DNA from 2 places in the Cupriavidus sp. L7L genome. Region 1 is predicted to be linked to the other one. Evidence: predicted binding sites of a transcription regulator. Region 1 holds the regulator's gene; the other holds the start of a gene.
What was found. Region 1 encodes sigma-54, which starts transcription at its own class of promoters, with help from an activator protein. Its sites were predicted from a motif close to TGGCANGNAANCTGCTTT; they were not measured.

Region 1 (10,751 bases):
TTGCCGTGGTTTGCTTCGGAAGAAGACCTGCTTCAGGCCGACTTCGACAGGCACTCCTTCATGTACGCCTTGTATTCGTCGCCCTTCTTGCCCTTGCCTTCCTTGCTGCAGGCAGCCATCTTTTCCTGCTGGGTCTTGGGCGTGGCGTCCGGCTTGGCCGACAGGCATTGCTTCATAAACGCCTTGCGCTCGTCGCCCTTCTTGTCGCCGGCCTGCGTATTGCAGGTCTTCATCTTTTCCTGCTGCGCGGTGGGCGCCTTGGCGGCGTCCTTTGCCGGGGCGGCCGGTGCCGACGCCGACTGGGCGAAGGCCACGGATGCCAGCAGCGGGGTGACCAGCGCGCACATCGCGATCAGTTTCTTCATGCTCGCTCTCCTTGGTGTGGAAAACATCACGGCCGCACGGTGTCAGGGGCTCGTGGCGGCCTTGGAATGGGCTCGATGCCCATTACAGCACAAAACGGCAGACCGGACGTCGGCGTTGACGGCGGGGGAGGCCGCCGTTGTAAGCAATTGAAAACGCGTGCGCGGGCAATCAGCCCGCTCAGAGCAGGCGGCCCTGGCCGCGCGAGACCGCATCGGCCTGCATCGCGGCGCGCTGGCGGTCCATGAAATCGCGCAGCGTGTCGATGCCGCGCAGGCGCAGGATGGTGTTGCGCACGGCGGCCTCGACCAGCACGGCGAGGTTGCGGCCGGCCGCCACCTGGATCTTGACCATGTGGATCGGCAGGCCCAGCACGTCGAGGTATTGCGAATCGAGCGGCAGGCGCTCGAACTCGCCGTCGTTGCGGCGCACCAGCTGCACCACCAGCTTGATCTTCATCTTCCGCCGCACCGCGGTCTCGCCGAAGATGGTCTTGATGTCGAGCAGGCCAAGGCCGCGCACTTCGAGCAGGTTCTGCAGCAGCGGCGGGCAACGCCCCTCGATGAAGTCCGGCCCCAGCCGCACGAAGTCGACCGCGTCGTCAGCCACCAGGCCGTGGCCGCGCGAAATCAGTTCCAGGCCCAGTTCGCTCTTGCCCAGGCCCGATTCGCCCATGATCAGCACGCCCATGCCGAGGATGTCGAGGAACACTCCGTGCATGGTCACGCGCGGCGCGGAAATGCGCGACAGGTACAGCCGCAGGTGGTCGATCACCGCGGCCGACGACACCGGCGTGGTGAACAGCGGCGTGGAAGAGCGCGTGCAGCGCAGCTCCAGGTCCGGCGGCGGCTCCATGCCGTCGGCCACCACCAGGAAAGGCGGCTCCAGCAGGATCAGCTCGCCCATCTGGCGCTTGCGGATATCGTCGTCCAGCCGCTGGTAGTAGGTGATCTCGGGCTTGCCGAGCACCTGGATGCGGTTGGGGTGGATCAGGTTCAGGTGGCCCACCAGGTCCGCGGCCGAGGTGGCTTCGCGGGCGAATTCCACGTCGAAGGCGCGGTCCGCACCTTCCAGGCCGGCGACCCATGAGAGTTTGAGGTCGGCTGCGTTGTCGTCGAAGATGGACTGGGAGGTGACGCCGGTGAGTTCCATGCGGGTATGACGTGTGGGGCGGTGTGCCAGGCGCTGTGCCTGTCCGGTCTGTGCCGGCCCGTTCAGGTCAATCGGTGAATCAGGGATGCCATTCGGTCAGCAACTGGTGCACGGCTTCGGAAGTGGGCAACGTCGCCAGTCCTTCGCGCATGTCGCGATCCGACAGCAGCTGCGCGATCTCGGACAGGATTTCCAGGTGCTGCTGCGTGGCCTGTTCCGGCACCAGCAGGAAAATCAGCAGCGATACCGGCTTGCCGTCGGGCGATTCGAACGGAATCGGTTCGGCCAGGCGCATGAAGGCGGCCAGCGGCTGCTTGAGCCCCTTGATGCGGCCGTGAGGGATCGCCACGCCGGCGCCAAGTCCGGTGGAGCCCAGTGACTCGCGCGCAAACAGGTTGTCCGTCACGGTGGCGCGCGCCACGCCATGGTTGTTCTCGAAGAGGAGCCCGGCCTGCTCGAACACACGCTTCTTGCTGGTGACGCTGACGTCGAGGGTGATGTTGCCGGGTGGCAGCAATTTGGCCAAACGATTCATGGGCGATGCGCAGGAGTTCAGTTAGCGGGCGGTTCCGCCGTTCCGCCGGGCAGTGTGTGGCTCAGGGGCAGCCGGTCGCCGGCAACGCCGAGGCGTCCGGCCATTATAGAGCAGCAGCCTCCCTGTGATTGTGCAGCGCAGCGCCGCCCGGTTGGCGTCCGCACCTTAACCGGGCGCGGGCAGGATGCGGCCCTGCATGTATGGCGCAGCATACACCCTGCCGCGGCCGTTGCGAACACTCCGTCTCAAACGGGTGACAGGCCCTTTGCGCAGGCGCCACAGCGCCGCAGGCGCAAAAAAGCCGCGCTACGCGCGGCTTGCCTGTTCAGTTTTGATTCAGCGGCCCTCTGCGGGGCCACCGGGCACGCTCATTGCTGCATCTGCGCTGCGGCCATCTGGTACTTGACCGCTTCGCGGTCGTGGCCTTGCACGCGGTCCTTGTAGCGCAGTACCTGACGGTCCAGCTTGTCGACTAGTGCGTCGATCGCTGCATACAGGTCTTCATGATGCGCTTCAACGAAGATGTCCTTGCCCCTGAGATGTAGATTGATTTCCGCATATTGCCGCCTGTCCTTTTCCTTGTGATTGTCGACAGAGAGCAGCACGCTAACGCCAATGACCTGATCGAAATGCCTGACGATTCGCTCCAGCTTCGTTTCCACGTACTCACGCAACGGCGGCGTGATGTCAAGGTGGTGTCCACTGATCTTGAAGTTCATAGCGCTTCTCCTTCTGAAAGAGCCTCACCAGGCAGGCGGTGGGCTCGGCTACAAAGACTTGCGGAGATTCACTGCGGGGATCTTCAGGGCTTCGCGATATTTGGCTACGGTGCGTCGTGCGACAACGAAGCCTTGCTCACCCAGCAGTTCGGCGATGCGACTGTCGGAAAGGGGATTCCTCGGGTCTTCGGCTCCTATCAGTTGCTTGATCAAGGCGCGGATGGCCGTTGATGAAGCCGCGCCACCGGTCTCGGTGGACACGTGGCTGCCGAAGAAGTACTTCAGTTCGAAAGTACCCATCGGCGTTGCCATGTATTTATTGGTCGTCACCCGGGAGATGGTTGACTCGTGTAATCCCAGTGTATCGGCAATCTCCCGCAAAACCAAGGGGCGCATGGCGATTTCGCCGTGCGTGAAAAAGTTCTTTTGACGCTCGACAATGGCCTGCGAGACACGCAGGATCGTGTCGAACCTTTGCTGGATATTCTTGATCAGCCAGCGCGCTTCCTGCAGTTTCTGCTGCAGGCCTGCGGTACCCGACTCGCCCTTGGCGCCGCGCAGGATCTGCGCGTACATGTCATTGATGCGCAGCCGCGGCATCACATCCGGATTGAGCTGCGCGATCCAGCCGCTGCCGCTCTTGCGCACGAACACATCGGGCACGACGAAGTCGGCTTCGGGGCGGCTGTATGCGTGGCCCGGGTAGGGTGCCAGCGAGCGGATCAGTTCATGCGCGGCCTTGAGTGCAGGCTCGTCTACCTGCAGCGCTTTTTTCAGGCGCGTGTAGTCGCGCACGGCCAGCAGCTCGAGGTGGTTATGCACGATGTTCAGCGCCAGCTCGCGCTGCGGATGCTGCAGCCGGCGCAATTGCAGGCCCAGGCACTCGGCCGCGTTGCGCGCGCCGACGCCCGGCGGGTCGAAGCTCTGCAGCAGCGTCAGCATCGCCTGTACTTCCTCGATCTCGAATTCGAGTTCTTCGGGCAGTTCGGCGCAGATCTCTTCGAGCGTCGCGCTCAGGTAGCCGTCGTCGTCGAGCGATTCGATCAGGAAGATGGCCAGGCCCTTGTCGCGCACCGAGATCTTCAGCGGCGTGAGCTGTTCCATCAGGTATTCGCGCAGCGTGGGCTCGGCCTCACGCAGCTGCATCGGCGTCTTCTCGTCTTCGTCGCCTTGCGGGCGGCGCGCGAAATCGTCGAGGCTCCAGTCGCCGCCATAGTCGTCGCCGCTGTTGCTGTCGCCGTAGCTGTCGTCATCGCCCGCGCCCTCGGCGCGCGCCTCGCCGTTGCCTTGCGGTTCGGCCGGTGCCGGCGCGGGCGCGCTCTGCAGGTTGACCGAGCCATCGGCGGCCACGCGCAGCGGGCTTTCGATCCAGTCGTTCTCGCGTTCGAGCAGGGGGTTTTCCGTGAGCGCCTGTTCGACTTCCTGCTGCAATTCCAGCGTCGAAAGCTGCAACAGCCTGATCGACTGCTGCAGTTGCGGCGTCAGTGCCAGGTGCTGGGAGAGGCGGAGCTGTAGCGACGGTTTCATGCGACCTATTTTATGCGCATCTTTCCGTTGTTGGAACGGAAATTGCTATCGATGTCGCGGCTTGATCGACGCCGGCAGTGGGCTGTCCCACATGCAGATGATGGGGGTGAAACCAGGCAGAATCAATGGCCTGCCGCCGCGGGCAGGCCAGTACATCACATGCGGAAGTTTTCGCCCAGGTAGACGCGCCGCACCGATTCGTTGGCGATGATCTCTTCGGGCCGCCCGGCGGCAAGCACGGTGCCTTCGCTGATGATGTACGCGTGGTCGCAGATGCCAAGCGTCTCGCGCACGTTGTGGTCGGTGATCAGCACGCCGATGTTGCGCGCCTTCAGGAAGCTGACGATGCGCTGGATCTCGCCCACTGCGATCGGGTCCACGCCGGCGAACGGTTCATCCAGCAGGATGAAGCGCGGCGACGATGCCAGCGCGCGCGCGATTTCCACGCGGCGGCGTTCGCCGCCCGACAGCGACAGCGCCGGGTTGTTGCGCAGGTGCGCGATCTGCAGGTCGTCGAGCAGCGCGTCGAGCCTGCGGTCGATCTCGGCCCTGGCCAGCGGCTTGCCGTTTTCCACCTGCAGCTCGAGCACGGCGCGGATGTTTTCCTCGACGTTGAGCTTGCGGAAGACCGATGCTTCCTGCGGCAGGTAGGACAGGCCCATGCGCGCGCGTTCGTGGATCGGCAGGCCGCTGATGTGGTCGCCGTCGAGCACGATATCGCCCTCGTCCAGGTTCACCAGCCCCACGATCATGTAGAACGAGGTGGTCTTGCCCGCGCCGTTGGGGCCGAGCAGGCCAACCACTTCGCCGCTCTTCACGTCCAGCGAGACATCCTTGACCACCGTGCGCGAGCCATAGCGCTTCTTCAGGTGGCGCACGACCAGCGTGCTGCCGCCTTCGAGGACGGCCGTGGCTTGGACGGAAGGCTTTTCGGCGATGGTGGCGGTATCGGTCATTGGCAGTCTGGCGTTCAGCGTTTCAGGCGGGGAGGCGGTCCTTGCAAGGCATCGGTCCCCGCGAGGCGTCAGGGTTTGTTGGCGGGCGCGGGCGCCGGCTTCAGGTCCAGCGGCGAGCCGCTGCCCGAACCCTGCGCATTCGGGTTCTGCCGCGGCGACAGCACCGCGCGCACGCGGCCCGACGGATTGGCGGCCGAGGTGTTGTCGCTGCCGCCGGCAGCGGTGTAAAACTCCTTGCGGCTGTCGTAGGTCAGCACCGCGCCGCGGATCTCGTCGAGCATCTTGGCGCCCTGCAGGCGCGCCATGCGCGCGTTGCCGATCAGCTTGGACAGCTCCTGCTTGCCGTCGTATTCGATGCGGTCGCCCCAGCCGTCGATGTATTCGTCGACGCCCTCGCGCTTCTGCCGGATATAGGCCTGCTTGCCAGCCTTGGCGGTGGCCACCGCGAACTGGTAGCCCTCGGGGTCGGTGCGCAGCTCGGCCGCATCCGACTTCAGGATCATCGTGCCCTTGGTCAGCACCACGTTGCCGGTCAGCGTATAGATCTGCTTGACGTCGTCGTAGCTGGCGTTGTCGGCCTCGAGCACCATCGGCTTGTCGCGGTCCGCGCGCTCGGCCAGCGCGGGCTGGGCCAGCAGCAGGCCGATGGCCATGGCCGTGGCGAGCAGGGCCGGGGCGGCGTGTCGACGGGACGAAGTCGTCAGGGATGCAGTCATGTTGGCAGCGGTGGCTAGAGGGCGTGGTGGTGCGGGTTAGGCCGGGTTATGCGGGTTATGCGGGTCTTGCGGGGCAGGCAGGGCGCGCAGCGTTATTGCCGTTGCGCGGCGGCCGGCCGCGCGGGCCGGGTCAGCGTCCCGGCGTACGGCCCGGAGACGGCCCGGTGACGATGGTGCCGCGTACGTTGCCGAGCAATTGTACTTCGCGGGTGACGTTGTTGAAGATCAGCCCGTTCGCGGTCATCACCGAGGGTCCGCGCGTCAGCTTTACCGGCTTGTCGGTCTTGACGATGTCGTCATTGACCAGCAACTGGAAATAGCTCGACACGGCGGTCAGCTGCGGATCCTTGGAGGCGTCGGCGCCCTGCTGGCGCAGCACATGGCCGTTGCCGTACAGGTCGATCACCGAGCCTTCGGCGTTCATGCGGCCAAGGTCGGCCCGTGCCGTCACCGGCGGACGGTCCGGTTCATAGGCGCGCAGCGCGGGGCGCGTGACCTCGTAGGTCTGGTCGTCCTCGAAGTGGACCATGCGTTCGCCGGTGAAGCGGATCTTGGTGCTGCCGTCCTGCGCCAGTTCCGTGGCCGAAAAACGGTCCATGAAATAGTCCGGCTCGTGCTTCTTGGTCGCCTGCGTGTCCTGGCTTTCCTTGGGCGAGTTGATCTGCACCAGCCAGAAGGTGCTGCCGGCGACGAAGGCCATCAGCAGCAGCGGCAGCAGGCGCATGACGATGCCGCTGAGGGAGGCGATGAGTGCCTGCATGGTGTGCTTGTTGGTGTGCTTGTCGGTGCTTCTCGCGCCCCGTTCAGATGACCTTGGCGCGGGTCAGGTCGTGGATATGCAGCGCACCGACCAGGCGCCCGTCGTCGTCGACCACCAGCAACTGGTTGATGCGGTTGGCTTCCATGACCTGCACCGCCTCGACGGCCAGCTGGCTCTGGTTGACCACATGCGGGTTGCGGTGCATGACCTCGCCGATGGGAACGGTCTTCCAGTCGCGCGGGGTTTCCAGCAGGCGGCGCAGGTCGCCGTCGGTGAAGACGCCGATGGCACGGCCGTCGGGATCGACCACCGCGGTCATGGCCATGCCCTTGCGCGTGATTTCCATCAGCGCCTGGGCCAGCGGGGTGTTTTCGCGGACTTCGGGCACCGCGTTGCCGGTGCGCATGACGTCGAGCACATGGGTCAGCAGCTTGCGGCCGAGCGCGCCGCCCGGGTGCGAGCGGGCGAAGTCTTCTTCGCCGAAGCCGCGCGCGTCCAGCACCGCCACCGCCAGCGCATCGCCCAGCGCCAGCGCGGCGGTGGTGCTTGCCGTTGGCGCCAGGTTGAGCGGGCAGGCTTCCTTTTCCACGCCCGCGTCGAGGTGCGCGTCGGCCAGCTTGGCGAGGTTCGACTCCGGGTTGCCGGTGACCGAGATCAGCCGCGCGCCGATGCGCTTGACGATCGGGATGATCGACAGCAACTCGCCGGTTTCGCCGGAATTGGAGAAGGCGATCAGCACGTCGTCGCGCGTGACCATGCCCAGGTCGCCGTGGCTGGCCTCGGCCGGATGCACGAAGAACGCGGGGGTGCCGGTGGAAGCGAGCGTCGCCGCCACCTTGCGCCCGATATGGCCGGACTTGCCGATACCGGAGACCACCACGCGCCCGCTGCATCGCAGGATCATCTGCACGGCACGGGCAAAGTCGTCGGTCAGGCGGCCGGAAAGTGCGGAAACCGCTTCGGCTTCGGTCTGGAGTGTGTCGCGGGCGAGCCTGAGTGCTCGATCCGCATCGAAATTGGCTATCATGGCGTCGAAGTATACCAACGAATGCGACGTCGCCCGGGGCTGCCTCGATGTGCCCCCGCGTGCCCGCCGCATCGACGCGCTTGCCAAGTTTCCCCGGCAGGGTGCCCGTGCCGGGTCGGGCGCGCGCCCGGCCGGTCACCCGACCATCCTGATGCACTCACCGCTGGAACTGACCCTGGTGCTGCTGGCCGCTGCCGTCTTCGGCGTGGTCGCTTTCCGCATGCTGCAGCTGCCGCCGATGCTCGGCTACCTGGCCGTCGGCATCCTGATCGGCCCGCATGCGCTGGGGCTGGCCAGCGATACCGCGCAGACCAAGTACCTGGCCGAGTTCGGCGTGGTGTTCCTGATGTTCTCGATCGGGCTGGAGTTCAGCCTGAGCAAGCTGCGGTCGATGAAGCGCCTGGTGTTCGGGCTGGGCGGCTCGCAGGTGGTGCTGTCGATGCTGGCGGTGGTGCCCGCCAGCTGGGCCTTCAACTGGCTGTTCCCGCTGTCGTGGCAGGCCTCGGTGGCGCTGGGCGGGGCGCTGGCAATGTCGTCCACGGCGATCGTCTCCAAGATGCTGTCCGAGCGCATGGAGTTGGAGAGCGAGCACGGCCGCAACATCATCAGCATCCTGCTGTTCCAGGACCTGGCGGTGGTGCCGCTGCTGATCGTGATCCCGGCGCTGTCGCGCGATCCCGGCGACCTGGTGATGGCTCTGGGGCTGGCCACGGTCAAGATCGTGGTGGCGCTGGGCGCGATCTTCTTCCTCGGCCAGCGCCTGATGAGCCGCTGGTTCCATATCGTGGCGGCGCGCCGGTCGCAGGAACTGTTCATGCTGAACCTGCTGCTGGTGACGCTGGGCATGGCGGCGCTGACCGAGCGGCTGGGGCTGTCGATGGCGCTGGGCGCGTTCATGGCCGGCATGCTGATCTCCGAGACGCCGTACCGGCACCAGGTGGAAGAAGACATCAAGCCGTTCCGCGACGTGCTGCTGGGGCTGTTCTTCGTCACCATCGGCATGCTGCTCAATATCCGCGTGGTGCTGGACCACCTGTGGCTGGTACTGGCGCTGCTGCTGGTGCCGATCCTGTTCAAGCTGGTGCTGATCGCGGTGCTGGCGCGGGTGTTCGGCTCGCGCCAGGGGGTGGCGATCCGTACCGGGCTGGGACTGGCGCAGGCCGGCGAATTCGGTTTCGTGCTGCTGAACCAGATCGACGGCCTGAACCTGGTCGACCCGGTGCTGATCCAGGTGATCCTGGCCTCGATGCTGCTGTCGATGCTGGCCGCGCCGTTCCTGATCCAGTACAGCGACGCCATCGTGCTGCGCTTTGCCGCCAACGAATGGCTGATGCAGTCGCTGAACATGACCCGCATCGCCGCGCAGAGCCTGCAGACGGAAAAGCACGCCATCATCTGTGGCTTCGGCCGCAGCGGGCAGAACCTGGCGCACATGCTGGAGCGCGAGGGCATCACTTATGTCGCGCTCGACCTGGACCCCGACCGCGTGCGCGAAGCCGCCGCCGCCGGCGACACCGTGGTCTACGGCGACGCCGGCCGGCGCGAGGCGCTGATCGCCGCCGGCATCCACCGCGCTGCGGCGCTGATCGTCACCTACGCCAACACGCCGTCGGCGCTCAAGGTGCTGCACCACGTGCAGGAGCTGGAGCCGGCGCTGCCGGTGATCGTGCGCACCGTCGACGATTCGGAGCTGGATGTCCTGCAAAAGGCCGGCGCCACCGAGGTGGTGCCCGAGATCATCGAGGGCAGCCTGATGCTGGCCTCGCACGCGCTGGTGCTGCTGGGCGTGCCGATGCGGCATGTGCTGCGCGGCGTGCAGGAGGCGCGCGACGCGCGCTACAGCCTGCTGCGCGGCTACTTCCACGGCCGTGACGACGAAGAAGACATGGTCGAGCGCGATTCGGTGCGGCTGCATTCCGTGTCGCTGGGGCCGCAGTCCACCGCGGTCGGGCGGCGCCTGGGCATGCTCGGGCTGGAGCGGATCGGCGTGGAGGTAACGGCGGTGCGCCGGCGCGGCATCCGCGCCTTCGACCCGGAGCCCGAGACCGTGCTGGAACCGGGCGATATCGTCGTGCTGCGCGGCCAGCCGGAAGCATTGGAAGCCGCCGAGATGCGGATCCTGAACGGCTAGTCGCCGCGCGGGGCGCGCATCAGTGGGAGAACGCCTGCCGTGGGCGCGCTTCCACCCAGGACTCCGGCAGGTCGTTCAGTACCGCGCGCGCGTCCAGCGAGCGGATCGGCACCGACTGGTCCGCCGGAATCCGACCTTCGCCCTGCAGCTTCAGGTAGCGCAGGCAGCACACCCGCAGGAAAGAAGAGAAGTTGCCCGCTACCGCCTCGCTACCGCGGTGGGCGGTCAGCTCGTCATGCAGGCGTGTAATCAGCTGGTTGACGGTCATGCCGTCGCGCGTGGCCAGTTCTTCCAGCACTTCCCAGAACAGGCTCTCCAGGCGGATGCTGGTGGCCACGCCATGCAGCCGCAGCGACCGGGCCTGGGTCTGGTACGAGGCCGGATTGGCGCGGATAAAGATCTCACACATCGAAGCTCTCCGTGCTGCGCCGCAAGCGGCGCGCGGGTGCATGCGGCGCCGCACCGCGATGGCGCGGCGCCGCGTGGCGGAAGGCTCTAATGTACGATCCGCGTGCCCAGCACCGCAAGGAACTGCGCCAGCCACGCCGGGTGCGCGGGCCAGGCCGGCGCGGTGACCAGCTTGCCGTCGGTATGCGCCTGGTCGACCGGGATATCGACATAGGTGCCGCCGGCCAGCTTCACTTCCGGCGCGCACGCCGGGTAGGCCGAGCAGCCCTTGCCTTCCAGCACGCCGGCGGCGGCCAGCAGCTGGGCGCCGTGGCAGACCGCGGCGATCGGCTTGTCCGCCTGGGCGAAGTGGCGCACGATCTCCAGCACGCGGGCGTTCAGGCGCAGGTATTCGGGGGCGCGGCCGCCGGGGATCACCAGCGCGTCGTACGCGGCCGGGTCGATCTCGGCGAAGCTG
Region 2 (10,751 bases), on a different contig from region 1:
CTCGCGGTAGTAAGGCGCGAAGATCAACGCCTTGTCGTTGGCGCGCATGAAGGCGCGGTCGACCGGCACGTGCAGCATCACGTCCGCCGGGCCGTAGCCGAGGTAGTGGCCGCGCCACACCATCGAGCGCAGGTCGTCGGACATGTTCTCGTCGGCATCGAACGGCAGCAGCGACACCGAGACCCCCAGTTCGCTGGCCAGGGCCCGGGCCAGCGCCACGTCGATTCCTTCGTACTGGCTGCCCGCCGCCGCCGAGAAAGGCGGCAGGCCCTTGTAGACCGCGACCTTGAGCAAGCCGTTCTGGCGGATCCTGGCAAGGTCGGCCAATGCCGGCTGCGTGCCGAGCAGCGCGCCGGCCGCCAGCAAGGCGACGCAAAGCCGGCGCCGGGTCGATGCCGGTGCGGCGGGTGCGGCAGGGGTCTGGCAAAGCCTCTGGCCACTGACTGGGCTGGCAGGCATGAGGTCTCTCCTGGAATCGAATGACGATGGTTGTCGGAGCAGCAAGACGAATGGCACGGCCTGCGGGACCGTGCGCGGCCCTCACTCGCGCCGGGATTCCAGGTAGGTCTTGATTGCCCACACCGCTTCCTGGCTCAGCACGCCTTCGAACGGCGGCATATAGACGCGCCCGTCGCGCGTGCGGCCCTTGCGCACGGTGGTGGTGTAGAACTGCGAGATCTCGCCCATGCAGGCCTGCTTCTTCTTGGCATCGGCCAGCGACACGCAGTCGCCGTCGAGCTTGCGCAGGTCGGGGGCGATGCCGCCGGACACCGCTTCCAGGCCGTGGCAGCGCGCGCAGTTCTGGTTGTAGGCCGAGCTGCCGATGCGCTGCGCTTCCTGTTGCGCGGCGCCGGCGCGGTAGGGATTGTCCGGACGCCATTCGTCGCCAAGCTGTGGCAGGGCCTTGGTGTCGACGGCCTGTGGCGTGACGTCGCCGTGCGCGAGCGCGGTGGACGGTGCGGCAAGGGCCGCGCAAAGCGATAGCAAGGCAAGCAGATGGCGCTGCGTGTTCATGGATGTCTCCTGCGGTGAATGGGTGTTGTGTTTGACGCCATTTCCGCAAGAGCCATACCAGCGGGTGCGGCACGCGCCAGACCGGACGCGGAACCGCGTCGCAGCGGCACTGGCCGGGGCCGGTCCTGCCGCAGCGGCACCAGTCATCGCCGCGCCGGTGTCCCGGAATGCCACACTCTGGCAAGCGTCTTGCTTCATGGCGCAACACTGTCGGACACGCGCCCGCTGAAGGCGCCGGCAGCGACCCGCGCAAAGATCGCGGGCGACCTTCCACAGGAGACACAGAAATGACCATCCAAGCCGCACCGGCGGGTGAACCCGCGCAACCCGAGCGCGCCGAACTGATTGCCCAGGCCCACCAGCGCTCCGCTTCCTACGGACTGCGCCCCTATGAGTCGCCGGATTTCTGCCCGGTGCTGCAGAGCGAACTGAAGACCCGCATCGAACGCAGCCAGTCACTGTTCACCTATGCGCTGCCGGTGATGGAAACGCTGTACGACCAGATCGTGAACACCCAGAGCATGGTGATCCTGACCGACGCCAATGGCCTGATCCTGCACTCGCTGGGCGACGACGACTTCCTGGCCCGCGCCGACAAGGTGGCGCTGCGCGCCGGCGCGGACTGGTCGGAAGCGTCCCGCGGCACCAACGCGATCGGCACCGCGCTGGCCGAGAACCGGGCCACGCTGGTCCATGGCGCCGACCACTTCCTGGAGGCCAACCAGTTCCTGACCTGCTCCTGCATGACCATCCTCGATCCCTACGGCAAGACCGTCGGCGCGCTCGATGTGACCGGCGACCAGCGCGGTTTCCACAAGCACACCATGGCGCTGGTGCGGATGTCGGCGCAGATGATCGAGAACCAGTTGTTCGGCAATGCTTTCCGCGACATGGTGTGCATCCGCTTCCATTCGCGCGCGGAGTTCCTGGGCACGCTGGTGGAGGGCATCGTGTCGTTCACGCCGGGCGGGCGCTTCCTGTCGGCCAACCGCAGCGGGCAGTTCCAGCTGGGCCTGTCCAACGGCGCGCTGCAGGCGCATACCTTCTCGTCGCTGTTCGGCCTGTCGATGTCGCAGCTGTTCGATGTGGTGCGCGCCGCACAGGCGGGCATGGTGCAGCTGCAGTTGCCCAGCGGCGTCAAGGTCAGCGCGCGCGTGGAATGGAAGACCGGCCGGGCCGCGGTGCCCGGCGTGGACGAGGCGCGCCCCGATGCGCGCGACGCCGTCATGGCGCCACAGCGCCTGCGCGCCGACCCGTCCGGGCCCGCGGGGCCGGAAGGGCTGGACGACCTGGACACCGGCGACACGCAGATCCGGGCCGTGATCGGCAAGCTCCGCAAGGTGATCGGCAAGGACATCCCGGTGATGGTGCTGGGCGAGACCGGCACCGGCAAGGAACTGATGGCGCGCGCCATCCACGCCGACAGCCCGCGCCGCGCCGGACCGTTCATCGCGGTGAACTGCGCGTCGATCCCCGAGAACCTGATCGAGTCGGAGCTGTTCGGCTACGAGGAAGGCGCCTTCACCGGCGCCCGCAAAAAGGGCGGCATCGGCAAGATGCTGCTGGCCAACGGCGGCACGCTGTTCCTGGACGAGATCGGCGACATGCCGCTGCACCTGCAGGGACGGCTGCTGCGGGCGCTGCAGGAGCGCGCGGTGCAGCCGCTAGGCAGCAGCAAGGTGATCCATATCGATGTTTCGCTGGTGTGCGCCACCAACCGCAACCTGCGCGAGATGGTCGCCGGCGGGCAGTTCCGCGAGGACCTGTACTACCGCCTCAACGGCATGGTGGTGCGGCTGCCCGCGCTGCGCGAGCGCAGCGACCTGGACGTGGTGGCGGGCAAGCTGCTGCGCCAGGAGCGAACCGCCGGCGTGCCGCCCCGCATCAGGGACTCGGTGATGGAGATGTTCCGCGCCTACCACTGGCCGGGCAATATCCGCCAGCTCGGCAACCTGCTGCGCACCGCCCGGCTGATGGCGGAAGGCGAAGCCGAGATCACTGAAGACCACCTGCCCGACGATTTCCTGGACGACCTGCGCGAACGGCAGGCGCGCGCGGCCACGCCGGCGGCCCATGCCCTGGCGAGCGCGCCGCCGGCCACGCAGCCGACGCGGCTGGCCGAGGTCGAGGTCCAGGCCATCGTCGCCACCGTCAGGGCACACCACGGCAATATCTCGGCGGCGGCCAAGGCGCTGGGCATTTCGCGCAATACGGTCTACCGCAAGATGGAAGAGGCGCGCGGGCTGCCGCACCAGCCCGGTTGAGCGCGCCCGCCACGATGCAGTGGTGTCCCGTTCCTGGACAGGTGTCCCATTTTGAAACAGTCGTGACACAGAGAGCAGGCGCGCACGGGCTTCGGCCAGGCCTTCACCCGGCGGCATGATGCGAGGAAATCCCGGGCATGGATGTTGCCTCGAGAAGGATGCGGCAGCCAGCCTGCCGCGCCACAACGATATTCACTAACCACGCCATCCAAGGAGAGAGACATGACCTGGACCACCCCCGCCTACACCGAGCTGCGGCTGGGCTTCGAGATCACGATGTATATCGCCAACCGCTGATCGCGTCCCGGACAGGCGCAACGCCCGCGTTGCCGGGCCGCGCGCCTGCTCCGTGACGCCATGCCCACGACCAAGCGCTCGCGCCATGACAATCATCCGGGTACTGGGGTCGGCCGCCGGCGGCGGCTTCCCGCAGTGGAACTGCAACTGCCACAACTGCGACGGCGTGCGCCGCGGCACCGTGCGCGCCACGCCGCGCACGCAGTCGTCGATCGCGCTGTCCGGCGACGGGCCGGACGCGATCCTGGTCAACGCCTCGCCCGACATCCTGCAGCAGCTACGCCAGACGCCGGCGCTGCAGCCGGCGCGCGCGCCGCGCGACAGCGCCATCGCGGCGGTGCTGCTGATGGACGCGCAGATCGACCACGTCACCGGCCTGCTGATGCTGCGCGAGCACTGCCACGCCTTGCCGCTCTATGCGACCGCGGCGGTCCTCAACGACCTTGGCGCGGCCTTTCCGCTGACCCGCATGCTGTCGCACTACTGCGGCGTGCAGACGCACGCCCTGCCTTGCGACGGCACGCCGTTCACCGTGCCGCCGCTGGCGGGCATGCGGCTCACTGCCGTGCCGCTGCAAAGCAAGGCCCCGCCCTATTCCCCCAGCCGCAACGCCCCGCGCGCCGGCGACAACATCGGCCTGCGCATCGAAGACTGCCGCAGCGGCCGCCGCGCATTCTATGCGCCCGGCCTCGGCAGCGTCGACGACCGCGTCTTTGCGGAACTGCGCGACGCCGACGTCGTGCTGGTCGACGGCACCTTCTGGCGCGAGGACGAGATGCAGGCGCTCGGCTTCTCCGCCAAGGCCGCCGCCGACATGGGCCACCTGCCGCTGTCCGGCCCCGGCGGCATGATCGAAATCCTCGACCGGCTGCCCGCCGCCCGCAAGATCCTTATCCACATCAACAACACCAACCCCGTGCTGGTGGAAGACTCGCCCGAACGCGCCGAGCTGGCGCGGCACGGCATCGAGCTGGCCTGCGACGGCATGGAGATCGCGCTATGACACATCCCATTGCATGGAGCCCCGCGGAGTTCGAGGCCCGCCTGCGCGCCAAGGAAAGCGGCTACCACATCCACCATCCGTTCAACCGGCGCATGGCCGCGGGGGAGTGTTCGCCCGCGCAGATCCGCGCGTGGGTGGCAAACCGCTTCTACTACCAGGCGAATATCCCGCTGAAGGATGCTGCGATCCTGTCCAACTGCCCCGACCGCGACACGCGCCGGCAATGGATCGTGCGCATCCTCGACCATGACGGCACGGACATCGTGCCCGGCGGCATCGAAGCCTGGCTGCGGCTGGGCCAGGCCGTCGGGCTGGAGCGTGACGCGCTGCTGGACCAGCGGCACGTGCTGCCGGGCGTGCGCTTTGCCGTCGACGCTTACGTCAACTTCGGGCGCCGCGCGCCGTGGCAGGAAGCGGTGTGCTCGTCGCTGACCGAGATGTTTGCGCCGGAGATCCACAAGGAGCGGCTGGCGGGCTGGCCCACGCATTACCCATGGATCGAGGCCGCCGGGCTGGACTACTTTCGATCGCGCATCCCGCTGGCGCAGCGCGACGTCGACCATGGCCTGCGCGTGACGCTGGATTTCTTCCGTACGCCGGAACAACAGCAGCGCGCGCTCGACATCCTGCAGTTCAAGCTCGACGTCCTCTGGTCGATGCTCGACGCCATCCAGCACGCCCAGCCATGACCGCCATCACAGCCAACGCGACGCCAGACCTCGCCCGCCCGCTGCTGCACCGGACCTTCCGCCTGCAATGGGAAGAGGCGCAGCAGAGCTGGGTGCTGCTCTACCCGGAAGGCATGGTCACCCTCAACGACAGCGCCGCCGCGATCTTGCAGCGCTGCGACGGCGGCCATACGCTCGACATGCTGATCGACGACCTGCAGTCCGCATTCGGCGTGCAGGGCATCGCCCCGGAGGTACACGCCTTTGTCAAACATGCGACCGAACGCGGCTGGCTGGTCTGACGCCACCACCCTCGCACCGCCCGGCCCGCCGCTGTGGCTGCTGGCCGAGCTGACCTACCGCTGTCCGCTGCACTGCGCCTTCTGCTCGAACCCGGTTGACTATGCCCGGCACACGGCCGAGCTCGACACCGCGCAGTGGTGCGACGTATTCAGCCAGGCACGCGCGCTGGGCGCCGTGCAGCTCGGCCTGTCGGGCGGCGAGCCGATGCTGCGCAAGGACCTGGAACAACTGGTGCGGCATGCGCATGGCCTGGGCTTCTATACCAACCTCGTCACCTCGGGCGTGGGCCTGACCGACGCCAGGCTCGCGGCGTTGCGCGAGGCCGGGCTGGACCATATCCAGCTGTCCTTCCAGGACTCCACGCGCGAGCTCAACGACTTCCTGTCCAGCACCCGCACCTTTGACCTGAAGCAGCGCGTGGCCCGGATGATCAAGGCGCACGGCTACCCGATGGTGATGAACTGCGTGCTGCACCGGCACAACCTGCCGCATGTCGGCACCATCATCGAGATGGCGCTGCAGATGGGAGCGGAATACCTGGAGCTGGCCAATACCCAGTACTACGGCTGGGCGTGGGAGAACCGGCTTGCGCTGCTGCCCACGCGCGAGCAGTTGCTGGAGGCCGAGGCCGTGGTCAGGGAATACCGCGCGCGCATCGGCAAGCGCTGCCAGGTCCTGTTCGTGGTGCCCGACTATTTCGAGGACCGGCCCAAGAAGTGCATGAATGGCTGGGGCACGACCTTCCTGGGCGTGGCGCCCGACGGGACCGCCCTGCCGTGCCATGCGGCGCGCATGCTGCCGGGGCTGGCGCTGCCGAATGTGACGACGCAGGGGTTGCGCGAGATCTGGCGCGACAGCGAGGCATTCCGCCGCTTTCGCGGCACGGCATGGATGCAGGAACCGTGTCGGTCCTGCGACCACCGCGAGGAGGACTACGGCGGCTGCCACTGCCAGGCCTTCCTGCTGACCGGCGACCCCGCCGCCACGGACCCGGTCTGCGAGCGCTCCGCCGACCACGGCAAGGTCAGCAAGATCGTGCTGCAGGGACGGCTGGCGGCCATGCATCCGCGTGGCGAAGGCGAGCCGATGGTGTTCCGCAGCGATGGCAACTCCCTGCGCCTGAGCGCTGCGCGCAAGTAAAGAAAGCCCGGCGTGGCTCGCGCCAGCCGGGCTTCCGCCCTTCTCCCTCATTCCTCCCGCGTTCCTACCCTGCGTTCAACACCCACTCCGCGAGCTGCTTCGCATCCGCCTCGCCGAGATTCCCATGCGCCGGCATCGGCACCGGCCCCCACACCCCCTTGCCGCCTTCGCGGATCTTCCTGGCCAGCCGCCCGGCTGCCTGGCTGTCCCCTTTGTATTTCGCCGCCACTTCGGCGAAGCCGGGCCCCACCAGTTTCGACTGCATGCCGTGGCAGGCAAAGCAGCCGTTCTTGTCGGCCAGTGCCTGCATCTCGGCCGCCGTGCCCGCCTGCGCCGCGCAAGGCAGCAGTACCGCCGCTGCCAGCGCCATCCATTCCTTCTTCATACCCTTGTCTCGCTGTTTCGTTCTGCCGGCACGCCGGCATCGGCATCGCGATGCCAGCGTGCATGCCCATCGACTAGCCCGCGTTCAGCTCTTGTGCAGCTTGAACACCCACACCGATCCGCCCTGCTCCAGGAAATTCACCCGCTTGGCGACTTCCCCGCCCCACAGCGGCACCGCGCCGCCCCAGCCCGATACCACGGCCACATACTGCTCGCCGTTGTCCTCCCACGTGACCGGCGGCGCCACCACGCCGCTGCCGGTCTGGAACTTCCACAGTTCCTTGCCGGTCCGCGCGTCGGCTGCCTTCAGGTAGCCCTCCGGCGTGCCCCAGAACACCAGGCCGCCGGCGGTGGTCATCGCGCCGCCCCACAGCGGCGCGCCGTTCTTCGCCTCCCAGACGATCTTGCCGGTCTTGGGATTGATCGCGCGCAGCGCGCCGATGTAGTCCTGGTTCAGCGGCTGGATGGTGAAGCCCGCGCCCAGGAAAGCCGCCCCCTTCTTGTAGCTGACCGGCTCGTTCCAGATGTCCATGCCCCATTCGTTGGCCGGCACATAGAACAGGCCGGTCTGCGGGCTGTAGGCCATCGGCTGCTGGTTCTTGCCGCCGAGGAAGCCGGGCGCGGCGAACACGGACTTGCCCTTCTTCGCGTCGGCGACGGCGGCCGGGTCGCCGGGACGGCCTTCGCTGATAAAGTCGGGCCGGCCGGTCTTCAGGTCGATGCCGCTGGCCCAGGTGATCTTCCTGACGAAGGGAAAGGCGTTGACCAGCTTGCCGCTGCGCGCGTCGTTGACATAGAAGAAACCATTGCGGTCGGCCTTGCCGCCCATGCGCTTGCCATCGAGGTCGAAGGTCACGAACTCATTGACGCCGTCGAAGTCCCAGCCGTCGTTCGGCGTGTTCTGGTAGTGCCAGACGATCTTGCCGGTGGCCGGATCGATCGCCACCGTCGACGCGGAGTAGAGATTGTCGCCCTTGCGGATATGGCTGTTCCACGGCCCCGGGTTGCCCGTGCCGAAGTACACCAGCCCGGTGGCCGGATCATAGGTGCCGCCCAGCCAGGTGGCAGCGCCGCCGGTCTTCCAGGTCTCGCCAGGCCAGCTGGCGTTCTCGGCACCGGTCACGCCGATCTCGGTCTTGTTGCCGTCCTTGTCGTACTTGTAGCCCATGTGGCCTTCCACGACCGGGCGCGACCACACCAGTTGGCCGGTTTTGGCATCGCGCGCATCGACGCGGCCGACCACGCCGAATTCGCCGCCCGAGATGCCGGTCAGCACCATGCCCTTGACGATCAGCGGCGCGGCCGTGTACGAGTAGCCGGCCGCGTAGTCCTCCAGCTTTTCCTTCCACACCACCTTGCCGGTCTTCTGGTCCAGCGCCACCAGCTGCGCATCCAGCGTACCGAAGATGACCAGGTTGTCGTAGAGTGCCGCGCCGCGGTTCACCACGTCGCAGCACGGCATGATGCCTTCGGGCAGTCGGTGCTCGTACTTCCACAGCTTGGCGCCGGTCTTCAGGTCGAGCGCGTAGATGCGCGAATACGATGCCGTCACGAACATCTTGCCGTCGTGGATCAGCGGCTGCGCTTCCTGGCCGCGCTGCTTCTCGCCGCCAAACGAGAACGACCACGCCGGCACGAGGTTGCCGACGTTCTTCGTATTGATGCGCGCCAGCGTGGAGTAGCGCTGCCCTTGCGGGCCCATGCCCCACGACAGCACGTCGCCGGGGGTCTTTGCGTCGTTCTCGATCATGGCGTCGGTCACCGCCGCCTGCGCGGCCACGCTGGCCGTAGCGGCCGCGACTGCCGTGGCAACCATCACTGCTCGTAACGTCCTCATTGCCTTCTCCTCTCTTTGTTTTGGTTTCCCACCGGTGCGCCAATGCACCACACACCAGACACGAACACGGCAATTCCCATGCCAATCGGATTGCCGCGCGAGCACGCCGGATGCGGCCGCATTGCGTGCCGGCGGCCGTGTCACCACGCAACACTGCGTTGCACCTGCTCCAGATCTGAACAGCCATCCATGCCGGGCGCGGCACGGTTCAAGCCTGCCCCCGGCGGGCCATGCCGCGCTGCGGGTCGTAGCCGTGCAGCGCCAGTGCAAAGAACACCGCCGCGCAGCCTGCCACCACCGCCAGGCTTACCGGAGCCACCTGCCCGTACAGCGCGAAGCGGATGGCCTCGACCGCATGCGTGAAGGGGTTGAAGCGCGCGAGCTGATAGACGATCTCCGCCCCCGATTCCTGCAGCTTCCACAGCGGATACAGCGCCGAGCTGACAAAGAACATCGGAAAGATCACGAAATTCATGGTGCCGGCAAAGTTCTCGAGCTGGCGCACATGGACCGACAGCAGCAGTCCCAGCGCGCCCAGCATCAGCGCAGCCAGCGCCATGGCGCCGCTTGCAAGCAGCAGGTGCAGCGGCTCGAAGCGGATGCCGAACATCATCGCCACCAGCAGGAACCCGGCCATCTGCAGCAGCGACAGCACCGTGCCCGCCACCAGCTTGCAGCCGAGCAGCCAGCCGCGCGGCAACGGTGCGGTCAGCAGCAGGCGCATCACGCCCATCTCGCGGTCGTACACCATCGCCAGCGACGACTGCATGCCGTTGAACAGCGCGATCATGCCGAGCAGCCCGGGCGCCACGTAGACCTTGTATTCGATGTAGGTCTCATACGGCGGCGCGATCGCGACGCCGAGCGCATTCTGGAAGCCGGCCGCGAACACCAGCAGCCACAGCAGCGGCCGCACCAGCGACGACAGCAGGCGCCCGGGCTGGCGCAGGTACTTGCGCAGCTCGCGCCCGCAGACGGCGCGCAGCGCGCGCCAGCGATGGATCAGCACGGTGGCCATGGGTTGCGCCTTACGAGGACGGGGCGCGGCACGGGGTGTCGGCCTCGTCCGCGCCCAGGGTGTCGAGGTTGTTCTTCGGGTGCAGCACGCCTTCCACCGGTGCCACGGCAACGACGCCGTCGGGGTGCGCCAGCATGACCGGCTGGCGCAACTGGCGGTCCCAGTGCCGGAACGACAGCGGCGGGCCCTTGAAGCCGTCCACCACCACCTTGCCGGTGACCAGCGCCTGTGCCTGCGCGGCAAAGCCGGCCTTCGGCTGCCTTGCCACGCTTTCCGCGATCGCCTTGATGGCCACCCATGCGGCCCAGTCGTAGCCCGTCATCGGTCGCCCCGCCGCGCGCGTGAAGCGCCGGTTGAGCTGCGGCCCGCCATTGCGCTCCCAGGCCCAGTGCCAGGCCTGGGCGCCGAGGCCGCTGGCACCCGCCACGGGGCGCGGCAGCTGCGTGGCATAGGGCACGCCGCGGGCAAACTCGCCGTCGGCATCGGCGACCACCACCACGTCGTAGTCGGTGCCGCTGGTCAGCAGGTTCAGGTTGGCCTGGTCGCGTTCGCGCGGATCGTTGGACAGCCTGAATGTCCGTTGCGCCGACCACGCGATGCCGAAGCGGCGCGCGGACTGGACCAGCGCGTCGCGCTGCGCCGCGTCGCCCGCCGACGGGCCGCTCAGCAGCAGCGCGCGGCGCCACTTGCGCTGCGCCAGGTACTGCATCAGGGCGTCGGCGCGCATGCGCAGGCTGGGCAGCGTGTGCAGCAGCACGGGCGAACAGGCGGCGCCGCGCAGGTCGTCGTCATGGGCCGAGACATTGAACAGCAGGGCCTCGCC

Region 2: the regulator sigma-54 is predicted to act here: its motif matches at 3,412-3,429, upstream of pqqA (pyrroloquinoline quinone precursor peptide PqqA).

The regions. Positions count from the first base shown of each region.
Region 1 is NZ_SMNY01000009.1:110,703-121,453, forward strand. Features, by position in the region: gene E1J61_RS08455 (PsiF family protein) at 33-365, opposite strand; gene hprK (HPr(Ser) kinase/phosphatase) at 544-1,515, opposite strand; gene ptsN (PTS IIA-like nitrogen regulatory protein PtsN) at 1,595-2,050, opposite strand; gene hpf (ribosome hibernation-promoting factor, HPF/YfiA family) at 2,419-2,769, opposite strand; gene E1J61_RS08475 (RNA polymerase factor sigma-54) at 2,818-4,296, opposite strand; gene lptB (LPS export ABC transporter ATP-binding protein) at 4,452-5,252, opposite strand; gene lptA (lipopolysaccharide transport periplasmic protein LptA) at 5,321-5,968, opposite strand; gene lptC (LPS export ABC transporter periplasmic protein LptC) at 6,099-6,728, opposite strand; gene E1J61_RS08495 (SIS domain-containing protein) at 6,772-7,755, opposite strand; gene E1J61_RS08500 (monovalent cation:proton antiporter family protein) at 7,907-9,886, shown strand; gene E1J61_RS08505 (ribbon-helix-helix domain-containing protein) at 9,906-10,295, opposite strand; gene E1J61_RS08510 (DJ-1/PfpI family protein) at 10,382-10,751, opposite strand, start outside.
Region 2 is NZ_SMNY01000058.1:23,725-34,475, reverse strand. Features, by position in the region: gene E1J61_RS34590 (ABC transporter substrate-binding protein) at 1-459, opposite strand, end outside; gene pedF (cytochrome c-550 PedF) at 541-1,014, opposite strand; gene E1J61_RS34580 (sigma-54-dependent Fis family transcriptional regulator) at 1,302-3,278, shown strand; gene pqqA (pyrroloquinoline quinone precursor peptide PqqA) at 3,501-3,575, shown strand; gene pqqB (pyrroloquinoline quinone biosynthesis protein PqqB) at 3,661-4,578, shown strand; gene pqqC (pyrroloquinoline-quinone synthase PqqC) at 4,575-5,267, shown strand; gene pqqD (pyrroloquinoline quinone biosynthesis peptide chaperone PqqD) at 5,264-5,548, shown strand; gene pqqE (pyrroloquinoline quinone biosynthesis protein PqqE) at 5,520-6,689, shown strand; gene E1J61_RS34545 (c-type cytochrome) at 6,754-7,074, opposite strand; gene E1J61_RS34540 (PQQ-dependent methanol/ethanol family dehydrogenase) at 7,159-8,910, opposite strand; gene E1J61_RS34535 (ABC transporter permease) at 9,119-9,928, opposite strand; gene E1J61_RS34530 (ABC transporter substrate-binding protein) at 9,939-10,751, opposite strand, start outside.